Regions from separate parts of the Embleya sp. NBC_00896 genome, predicted to be linked through region 1. Evidence: riboswitches for the same ligand, from Rfam matches in the RefSeq annotation. Region 1 holds a riboswitch; each other region holds the start of a gene.

Evidence for each region. A riboswitch is a leader RNA that binds a small molecule or an ion and turns the genes downstream of it on or off. The one in region 1 is predicted to bind cobalamin.
Region 2: linked by a shared signal. The riboswitch ahead of metE (5-methyltetrahydropteroyltriglutamate--homocysteine S-methyltransferase) and the one ahead of OG928_RS36540 (peptidase) in region 1 are both predicted to bind cobalamin.
Region 3: linked by a shared signal. The riboswitch ahead of OG928_RS02465 (ribonucleoside-diphosphate reductase subunit alpha) and the one ahead of OG928_RS36540 (peptidase) in region 1 are both predicted to bind cobalamin.

What each region holds. Positions count from the first base shown of each region.
Region 1 is NZ_CP108777.1:728,682-731,946, forward strand. It holds partial or broken gene OG928_RS36535 (Lrp/AsnC ligand binding domain-containing protein) at 1-131, opposite strand, end outside; gene OG928_RS36540 (peptidase) at 285-1,385, opposite strand; cobalamin riboswitch at 1,517-1,652, opposite strand; gene OG928_RS36545 (SDR family oxidoreductase) at 2,061-2,900, shown strand; gene OG928_RS36550 (NAD(P)/FAD-dependent oxidoreductase) at 2,908-3,265, shown strand, end outside.
Region 2 is NZ_CP108777.1:1,602,972-1,606,236, forward strand. It holds gene metE (5-methyltetrahydropteroyltriglutamate--homocysteine S-methyltransferase) at 1-1,182, opposite strand, end outside; cobalamin riboswitch at 1,321-1,544, opposite strand; gene OG928_RS40475 (sigma-70 family RNA polymerase sigma factor) at 2,152-2,712, shown strand; gene OG928_RS40480 (hypothetical protein) at 2,705-3,013, shown strand; gene OG928_RS40485 (TetR family transcriptional regulator) at 2,973-3,265, opposite strand, start outside.
Region 3 is NZ_CP108776.1:546,211-549,475, reverse strand. It holds gene OG928_RS02480 (GNAT family N-acetyltransferase) at 1-249, shown strand, start outside; gene mug (G/U mismatch-specific DNA glycosylase) at 336-890, shown strand; gene OG928_RS02470 (hypothetical protein) at 1,080-1,268, shown strand; cobalamin riboswitch at 1,432-1,683, shown strand; gene OG928_RS02465 (ribonucleoside-diphosphate reductase subunit alpha) at 1,760-3,265, shown strand, end outside.

The DNA of each region.
Region 1 (3,265 bases):
ATGGTGGAGGTCAGGCGCTGGACGCCCGGCAGGGTGGCCGGCCGCTGGTCGTAGAGCTGCTGGAAGGCGGCCAGGTCGGCGGTGGCGACGCGCAGGAGGTAGTCGGGTTCACCGAACAGACGCTGAGCCTGGGGACCACTCGCCTCCCGGTCCCGGCTGCGGGCGCGCCGGCCTTACGCGATCGGTCCGAAGTGCCCGGCCGAGGGGCCGGGCACTCCGAAGCGCACGCATGACGCGTCGGCGTCCCGGTCATCGGACCGACGGCCGGTGCCCGCCCTGTCGCGTCAGGTCGCGGAATCGGGGCAGTGCGGCGTCGGGGCGTCGGGGCGGGCGCCCTGGGCGGTCAGGTCGGCGAAGCCGGTGCCGGCCAGGCCCAGGACTGCCTGGGCCGTGGCCCGAGTGGCGGTGGACGGGTCGAACCCGCCGGCGTCGTAGGCGATCGCGCCTCGGGTGGCCGACGTGGCCGAGCAGCCGACCTGGCGCTCGGTCAGGAAGTGCCGTGCGGTCAGACCGGGGAGCAGACGCCACGAGGAGAGCAGGGCCTGGCCGGCCAGGCCGGTGCTGTTCGCGTTCGACGTGGTCGCGCCCGGTGTGCCGAATCCGCCGTCCGCGAGCTGGTGGGCGACCAGCCATTGCACGCCGGCCGCCGCCTCCTGGGGTCGGCCGGTGGCCGCGAGCGCCTGGACGCTCATGGCCGTCGAGTCCGCGTCGCTGGTGCAGGTGGGCAGGCCGAAGTCGAGCGGGAACCCGCCGTCGGCGCAGTGGGCGCCGGCGAGGAAGCTCACCGCGGCGGCGGGTGCGCCGGCGGGGGTGCGGTCCAGCGCCAAGAGCGCGAGGGACTGGCTGAAGGCGTTGCTGTAGTCGCCCCAGGGGGACGTGTCGGTGAACCGGCCGGAGGGCTGTTGCAGGGAGCGCAGCCGGGCCGGGAGATCCACGCCACCGAAGGTGTTGGGGTCCACCCGGCGTACCTCGGCGGCGAGGAGGGTCTTCGCGGTGGCCCCGGCGTAGGCGTTGGTGGTGCCGTCGCCGATGTAGCCGGACAGGATCTCGGGCCGCGCGAGCCACGCGGTGGCCTTGGCTCCGTTGTGGTCGGCCACGCCCGCTGCGGCGAAGGCCAGGATCGCGTCGATGGTCAGGCCGTGGTCGGGGTAGGTCACACCGTCGAAGGTGACCTCGAAGCGTTCGCCGTCGACGAGTTGCCGGGCCAGCCAACCGGCCGCCGCCTGGGTGCGTTGGCCGGCGAGAACGGATGCGTTCGTCGCCGGCGTCGAACCGGTCGTGGTGGGGGCGGCCACGGCGGCGGCCGGGATCAGGGCGGTCGCGGCGGCCAGGGCCAGTCCGCCGAACAGCGCGGCTATCCGGCGTCCGGGTCGGGTGAGCGTCACGGTGGTGCCTTTCCGGGCCCACGGCGCGGCAGGCCCGGCGGATCCGCCGTCCGAGGGGTCGCGGCCCGAGGGCGGCACGGTCCCGGCGCGGGGGCGCGAGGGCTCCGCCCCGCAGACCACGACGGGGAATGGAGACGAGACGCTCCGACGACAGGCATTCGGGCTCGCCGTCGGGAGGGACGGACCACCGTTGCGGGTCAGCGCCGGAATCACACCGGACTTCCCCTGCCGTCGGAGATGTTGCGGGCCACCACACCGGTGACCGGAACGAGTCGCGGCGTCCGGAAAGGGCCACCGCAGGTATTCGGCGTCCCCGGTGTGAGGACGTCCCGCACTCTACGGACTGCCTGCCCGGGGAGGAACTCCCTTTCCGGCCAAGGAGTTCGTCCCGCTTCGACGAACGGCCCCGACGGCGACAGCGGTTCGAGCCATCGAGGGCCGGCGACTTCGTCCAAAAGCCGTCACCGTGAACGGCGGAACGAGCCGAGGAAGCGGCACGCGGGCCGGACCTGCCCGCGTCGGTCCTTGCGCCGCGCGAGGCCGGGGTCTTGCGCCGTCGGAGGGACACGGCTGTTCCGATCGGGTGGGCGATGCGCGTCGCTCGGCGCCGGACAGGGCGCCGCCGGAGAGGGTGATGCTTCGGTAGCGCCTTGCCCGCGACGATGGGAGAACGCGATGACCACAGGTGTGGACGGGCCCGGGCGGCCGGTGTTGCCGCCCATTCTCAGAGGGCAGAAAGCGCTGGTGACGGGGGCGAACTCCGGCATCGGCAAGGCGACCGCGATCGGACTGGGGCAGGCGGGCGCCGACGTGGTCGTGAACTACGTCGTCGGCCGGGAGGATGCCGAGGAGGTGGTCCGCGAGATCGAGTCCTTCGGCGTGCGGGCGTACGCGCACGAGGCGGACGTCTCGCAGGAGGACCAGGTCGTCGCGATGGTCGCGCGCATGGTCGAGGAGTTCGGCACGATCGACATCATGGTGGCCAACGCCGGGCTCCAGCGGGACGCCGCCTTCACCGAGATGTCGCTCGCCCAGTGGCGGAAGGTCCTGGACGTCAACCTCACCGGCCAGTTCCTGTGCGCCCGGGAGGCGGCCAAGGAGTTCCTGCGCCGCGGCGTCGTCCCGGAGATCTCCCGCTCGGCGGGAAAGATCGTCTGCATGAGCTCGGTGCACCAGATCATCCCGTGGTCGGGCCATGTGAACTACGCCGCCTCGAAGGGCGGCGTCCTGATGCTGATGCAGACCCTCGCGCAGGAACTCGCCCCGCACGGGATCCGGGTCAACGCGATCGCCCCGGGCGCGATCCGCACCCCGATCAACCGCAGCGCGTGGGACACCGCCGAGGCGGAGGCCGATCTCCTCAAGCTGATCCCCTACCGCCGGGTCGGCGATCCGGCGGACATCGCCGACGCGGTGACCGCCCTGGTTTCCGACCTGATGGACTACGTCGTCGGCGCCACGATCTACGTCGACGGCGGCATGACGCTCTTCCCCGGCTTCGCCACCGGGGGGTGACGGCGTCGTGGACGACCACGTGACCCCACGCCGGGTGGTGATCCTCGGCGGCGGCTTCGCCGGACTGTTCGCCGTACGGGCCCTGCGCAGCGCCCCGGTCGCGGTGACCCTGGTCGACCGCTGCGCGCACCACCTGTTCCAGCCGCTGCTGTACCAGTGCGCCTCGGGCATCCTGTCCGAGGGCCAGATCGCGCAGCCGCTGCGTGCCGTCCTGCGCCGGCACGACCAGGTACGTTGCGTGGAAGCCACGGCGACCGACGTGGACGTCACCCGGCGGGTCGTGCACGCCGAGCGGCCGGACGGCGGCGCCCTCGCCCTCCCCTACGACGACCTGATCGTGGGGATCGGCGTGCGCCAGTCGTACT
Region 2 (3,265 bases), 870 kb from region 1:
GATCGTGTCCTGGCCCTGGGCCAGACCGCGGGCCAGCGTGACGACCTCGGTGCTCTTTTGCCGCGCGAACGCGAGCCAGCGCGCGATCTGCGGGTCGACGTCGCGCTCGCGGCTCGCGTCGAGCGGGACGTGCAGCAGCGAGCAGGACGGCGCGACGTCGACCCGGTCGGCGAGGCCGAGCAGCGTCGCGAGGGTGGCCAGCGACTTCTCCAGGTCGTTGATCCAGACGTTGCGGCCGTCCACTACACCGGCGACCAGGCGCTTGCCGGGCAGTCCGCCGACCTTGGCGAGGTCGGCGAGGTTCGCCGCGGCCGGGCCGGTGAAGTCCAGGCCCAGGCCCTCGATCGGGGCCTTGGCCAGGATCGGCAGGGCCTCGCCGAGCCGGTCGAAGTAGGTCGCGGCCAGGATCCTGGGGCGATCGGTGAGCGCGCCGAGCTCGCGGTACACGCGGGCCGCGACGTTCAGCTCGGCCGGCGTCCGGTCCTGGACCAGGGCGGGTTCGTCCAGCTGTACCCACTCGGCGCCGGCCGCGCGCAGATCGGCGAGCACGCTCGCGTACACCGGCAGCAGCCGGTCGATCAGCGTGATCGGCGCGAAGTCGGCGGCGACGCCGGGGGCGGGCTTGGCGAGCAGGAGGTAGGTGACCGGGCCGACCAGCACGGGTCGGGCGGCGTGGCCGAGCGCGAGCGCTTCGAGCAGTTCGTCGACAGGCTTGGTGGAGTCCGCCTCGAACGCGGTGTCCGGGCCCAACTCCGGGACCAGGTAGTGGTAGTTGGTGTCGAACCACTTGGTCATCTCCAGCGGCGCGACCTCCTGCGTACCGCGCGCCATCGCGAAGTAGCCGGCGAGCGAGTCGGCCGCGACGGCGGCGCGGTGGCGGGCGGGGATGGCGCCGACCATGACGGTGGCGTCCAGGACGTGGTCGTAGAGCGAGAAGTCGCCGGTGGGCACCTCGTGGATGCCCGCGTCGGCGAGCCGGCGCCAGGTGTCCCGGCGCAGCTCGGCGGCCGTCTCGTACAGGGCCCCGGCGGTGACGCGGCCGGCCCAGTAGCCCTCGACGGCCTTCTTGAGCTCACGGTCGGGGCCTTGGCGCGGATGGCCGTACACGGTCGCCTGCGCACGTGGGGCGGCGGAACCGGGGAAGCCGGGGGAGCGGGTGGAATCGCCTGCGTTGTTTGCCACGGAACTCTCCTTCGCGAGTCGCGGTGGTGCCCCGCGGGAAGGGTCGCGAAAGATCGGCGCACACGCGGCGAAGCGTGCTCGGGCAGGCTGCGCCCGTACCGTCGACCCGCCCTCGAGGTCACCGAGAAACCACGTGCGAGATCGCACGCGGACAGAGGCAGGTCTTCGGACTCGGGGCGCGCCGTGACAAACCACTCGGCACCTACTGGCCGTCGCTTCCCTGGTCCGATCACTCGGACTTAGTGCTGATGACGGCGGTCGTTCCCACTCACCGCTGCGGGGCAGTCCCGGATTCCCACCGGGTTCCCTCTTACGACGCTCCTGCCTGGCAAGCAGGACGAACCTTCTGCGCGGCCCACCATACGCCCTTCGGGCCGAGCGGGAACTTCCCGGCGCGGCGCTGCGGCTCGCGGCGCACGACATCGAGCGGATCGACGAGGTGCTCGCGGTACCGCCGCTGCCGGAGCCGGCGTCGCCGGTGGCCGGCCTGCGGCCCGCATGTCCTCAAGCGCCGGACGGGCTGGATGGGGCTTGGGCTTGCGGTTCGTTTGTCCTCAAGCGCCGGACGGGCTGGATGGGGCTTGGGCTTGCGGTTCGTTTGTCCTCAAGCGCCGGACGGGCTGGGGAGCCCTGGGCCTGCGGGATGAGGGCCGGCCTGCGGCCCGCATGTCCTCAAGCGCCGGACGGGCTGAGGGTGGCTTGGCTTGCGGCCTGCTTGTATTTGAACGCCGGAAGGCTGGAGAGGGCTCGGGGGATGAGGGCCGGTCTGCGGCTCGTTTGTCGGCAAGCGGCGGGCGGGGCTGGATCGGGTGAATCCTTTGGGGGTGCTCGTGCCTCTTATGGGTGTGCCGACAACATCGTCGGGACGGGAATGGGAGGTTGTCATGGTCGTTGGTGTCGTCGTAGCCATCGTGGGCGTGCTCATTTGTGCGTGCACTGTCACCGTGGTGCGTCGTCGTGGTCGTGGTCGTGGCTGAGTCGAGCTGGCCCGGTGAGCGGTTGATCGTCGCCGCGAAGGGAGGGGACGTCGAGGCGATCGCCGCGTTGGTGTCCGGGTCGCACCCCCATGTGCGGCGCTTCGCCCACTCCCTGTGCGCGTCCCCCGAGGACGCCGAGGACGCCGCGCAGGAGGCGCTGATCATCCTGTACCGCAAGATCGGGATGCTGCGTGCTTCCGGCGCCCTGGCGTCGTGGATGTTCCGCATCGTCCGCAACGAGTGCCTACGGCGGTCGCGGCTGATCCTGCGGGACTCGGCGCCGGCTCCGGAAACCGCCGCGCGCTCGGCCGAGGACGAGGTGTTGGAACGCCTGGAAGCCGGCCGGGTGGCAGCGGCGATCGCCGCGCTGCCCGCCGATCAGCGGCGGGTGCTGATCATGCGCGACGTGCAGGGCTACAGCGGGCGGATGGTCGCCGAGGCCCTGGGGCTGAGCACCGCCGCGATGAAGTCGCGGCTGCACCGTGCTCGCGCGGCGGTTCACCAAACGCTGCGCGGCACCGCCGACTCGGCCCTGGGAGGCGGGGATGCGTGAGGATCGAAGCCAGGCGAGTACGTCGCTGTCCCGCCATCTGCTGCGCGGCGCCGTGGGGTTCGGCACGCTGGTCGGCTCGCTCGCGCTCATGCCGGTATTCGGGCCGGTCGCCCTGGTGCTCGCGCCGGTCGGCCTGGTGGCGCTGCGCGGGTGCCCGGCGTGCTGGGCGATCAAACTGATGGAGACCATCTCGCTGGGCCGGGTGCAGCGTTCCTGCGTGGATGGTCGTTGTGAGCTGACAGTCCCCGGACGACCACCCGTCACGACCCGGGAGGGCGATCCGAGCCTGCCGCCGTCATGAGCGCCTCGGCCACCCGGCGGGCTCGGGTGGCCGGGGCCGGGGTGCGCTCGCGGAGGGCGGTGACGATGGCGCCGTCCATCAGGAGCGCGAACTGCCGTGCCTGGGCGGCCGGTTCGGGGGCATCGGCGGCGCCGAGGAGCTGTTCGAGGTAGTCGATCACGCGCTCTTTGTGCTCGGCCGCCACGTGGTGTGCCGGGCTGTCCGGGTCGGCGGTCTCGATCATCGTGTTGATGAACGCGCAACCGCGGAAGT
Region 3 (3,265 bases), on a different replicon from region 1:
ACGGGGCCGTTGTGCGTGGGCAGTTACCAGCAGCTGTACGACACGACGGAGATCGTCGGCGTCGCCACCTTGCCCGCGGCCCGGCGCGGGGGCCTCGCGTCGGCACTGACCTGGGAGCTGGCCGAGCACGCGCTCGCGGGCGGGAGCGACACGGTGTTCCTGACGGCGGGGGACGACGACGTCGCCCGCGTGTACGACCGGCTCGGCTTTCGGTCGGTGGGCACGGCGCTGATCGGGGAGGCATCGTGAGCGCGCCCGAGCCCACCCCCATCCCCGGGTCCGAGCCCACCCCCGCTCCCGGGTCCGAGCCCACCACCCCCAAGCCGGTCCTGCCGATTCCGCCCGGTCGCAACCCGACCGCCGCCGAGTTGGCCGCCGCGCACGGGGTGACCATCCCCGACGTGCTCGCGCCCGATCTCAAGGTGCTGTTCTGCGGGATCAACCCCGGCCTGTGGTCCGGCGCGACGGGGCGGCACTTCGCGCGGCCCGGCAACCGGTTCTGGCCCGCGCTGCACGCGGCCGGCCTCACGCCGCGGCTGTTCGCGCCGGCCGAACAGGACGAGCTGATCGAGCTCGGGCTCGGCATCACCAACGTGGTGGCCCGGACCACCGCCCGCGCCGACGAGTTGACCAAGGACGAGTACCGGGCCGGCGGCCGGGCGCTCACCGCCAGGGTGCGCGCGTACCGGCCGGCCTGGCTCGCGGTGCTCGGCATCGGCGCGTACCGGACCGGCTTCGGGCGGCCCAAGGCCGTGGTCGGCGAGCAGGCCGAGACGATCGGCGACACCCGGATCTGGGTGCTGCCGAACCCCAGCGGCCTCAACGCGCATTGGACGGCGGCGACCCTCGCGGCGGCGTTCGGGCAATTGCGCGAGGCGGCGTTCGAGTAGCTCGGACGCGGTTGCCCGCCATCGGGGCCGACGGCGGGCTCCGGCCGCCGTTCGAGGGTCGCGTACGGCCCACGTATCGCCTCCGAATCGCCTCCGAATCGACTATGTATCCGAGTCGACACGTCAACCGACCGAGTGGCATCACCCGGTTGGCGATTACTTCACGCCTCCTCGCGCTGTTGGGCCGCCATGAAGATCCTGCGGGCACCATTCGGGCCGTGGCCCACCGAGACGTTCGACACCCCGCTGTACGAGGCGCTGGTCGCGGAGTGGCGCGACTCGGGTCGGGAGGTGCCGCAGTCGACGGACCGCCCGCGCGACCGCCCGCCCCGACACGCCCGCCCGCTCGGGGCGGGGCCCCGAAGTGGTCGGCCGTGACCCGTCGGCGACGGTCCATCGAGCGAGGTCGGGGCGGCCGTACGGCGGGATGAGACGGTTCTCGCCGTACCATCTCCGCACGTCTTTGGCGAACTGTGACACGTCGGGAATTGCGACGCGACACAACACCTGGGGGTGCGACGACGACCCCGCCACTACATATATGCTCTGCGACGCAGCTGGTTCACCTTTCCGTTGTTCGTTGGAAAGGTGACGAGAGAGGGAACCCGGTGCGAAGCCGGGACTGCCCCGCAGCGGTAAGCGGGAACGATAGTCGTCACGCGACACCGAACGCCGAGAGGCGTTCGGGGAGCGACGACCACTGGGAACTCCGCGGTCCGCCGAGCACGCCGTGCCCGGCGGCGCCCCGGCATGCCCGCGAGTCCGAATACCTGCCGGCTGTCCGCGCCCACGGGCGCGGGGTCACTTGTACGTACGAGCTCGCGAGGAGAGAGCACGTGACCGTTGTGGACAGCGTGGGCGCGACCCGGATGCGGATCGACGAAAGCCCCGAGGACCAACTGGCGACCCTGGTACGCACCCAGGCGCGCGATTTGCCGGAGGTCGATCCGGATCGGGTCGTCCGCCGGGTCGTCGCGGGCCTGAACGAAGGTGCCGACCCCGGTGCGGCCGCGGACCTGGCGGTCCGGACCGCCGCCGAGCTGATCGCCGAGGAGCCGGCCTACTCGCGGCTCGCCGCGCGCCTGCTCGCCGGCCGGATCGCCGCCGAGGCCGCCGAGGCGGGGGTCTCGTCGTTCAGCGCCGGCATCGCGCTGGGCCGCCGCGAGGGCATCATCGGCGCCGAGACCGCCGCGTTCGTGGCGAAGCACGCCGCCGAACTGGACGCCGCGGTCGACGCGTTCGGCGACCGCCGGTTCGAGTACTTCGGGCTGCGCACCGTGTACGACCGCTACCTGCTGCGCCACCCGGTGTCGCGCAAGGTCGTCGAGACCCCGCAGCACTTCCTGCTGCGCGTCGCGTGCGGTCTGTCCCGGGAGCCCGGCGAGGCGATCGGCTTCTACCGGCTGATGTCGTCGCTGGCCTACCTGCCCAGCTCGCCGACGCTCTTCAACTCCGGCACCGTGCACACCCAGATGTCCTCGTGCTACCTGCTCGACTCGCCCAAGGACGAGCTGGAGTCGATCTACGAGATGTACGGGCGGATCGCCCGGCTCTCGAAGTTCGCCGGCGGCATCGGCGTCGCGTGGTCGCGGGTGCGCTCGCGCGGCTCGCTGATCCGCGGCACCAACGGCCACTCGAACGGCATCGTGCCGTGGCTCAAGACGCTCGACTCGTCGGTGGCGGCGGTCAACCAGGGCGGCCGGCGCAAGGGCGCGGCCTGCGTGTACCTGGAGACCTGGCACCCCGACATCCTCGAGTTCCTCGAACTGCGCGAGAACACCGGAGAGGACGCGCGTCGCGCGCACAACCTCAACCTGGCGAACTGGGTCCCGGACCTGTTCATGCGGCGGGTCGAGGAGGACGGCGTCTGGTCGCTGTTCGACCCGAACGAGATCCCCGAACTGCCCGACCTGTGGGGCGCCGAGTTCGACAAGGTCTACGAAGCCGCCGAGCGGGACGGCCGGTTCGTCCGGCAGCTGCCCGCGCGCGACCTCTACGCCCGGATGATGCGCACGCTCGCGCAGACCGGCAACGGCTGGATGACCTTCAAGGACGCCGCCAACCGCACCTGCAACCAGGCCGCCGAGCCGGGCAACGTGGTGCACCTGTCCAACCTGTGCACCGAGATCCTCGAGGTCACCAGCGACGGCGAGACCGCCGTGTGCAACCTGGGTTCGGTCAACCTCGGCGCGCATGTCGTCGCCGGCGAGGGCATGGACTGGGAGAAGCTGCGCGCCACCGTGCGCACCGCCGTGGTCTTCCTGGACCGCGTGATCGACATCAACTACTACCCGACCGACCAGGCCGCCGCGTCCAACCCGCGCTGGCGTCCGGTGGGCCTGGGCCTGATGGGCCTCCAGGACGTGTTCTTCACG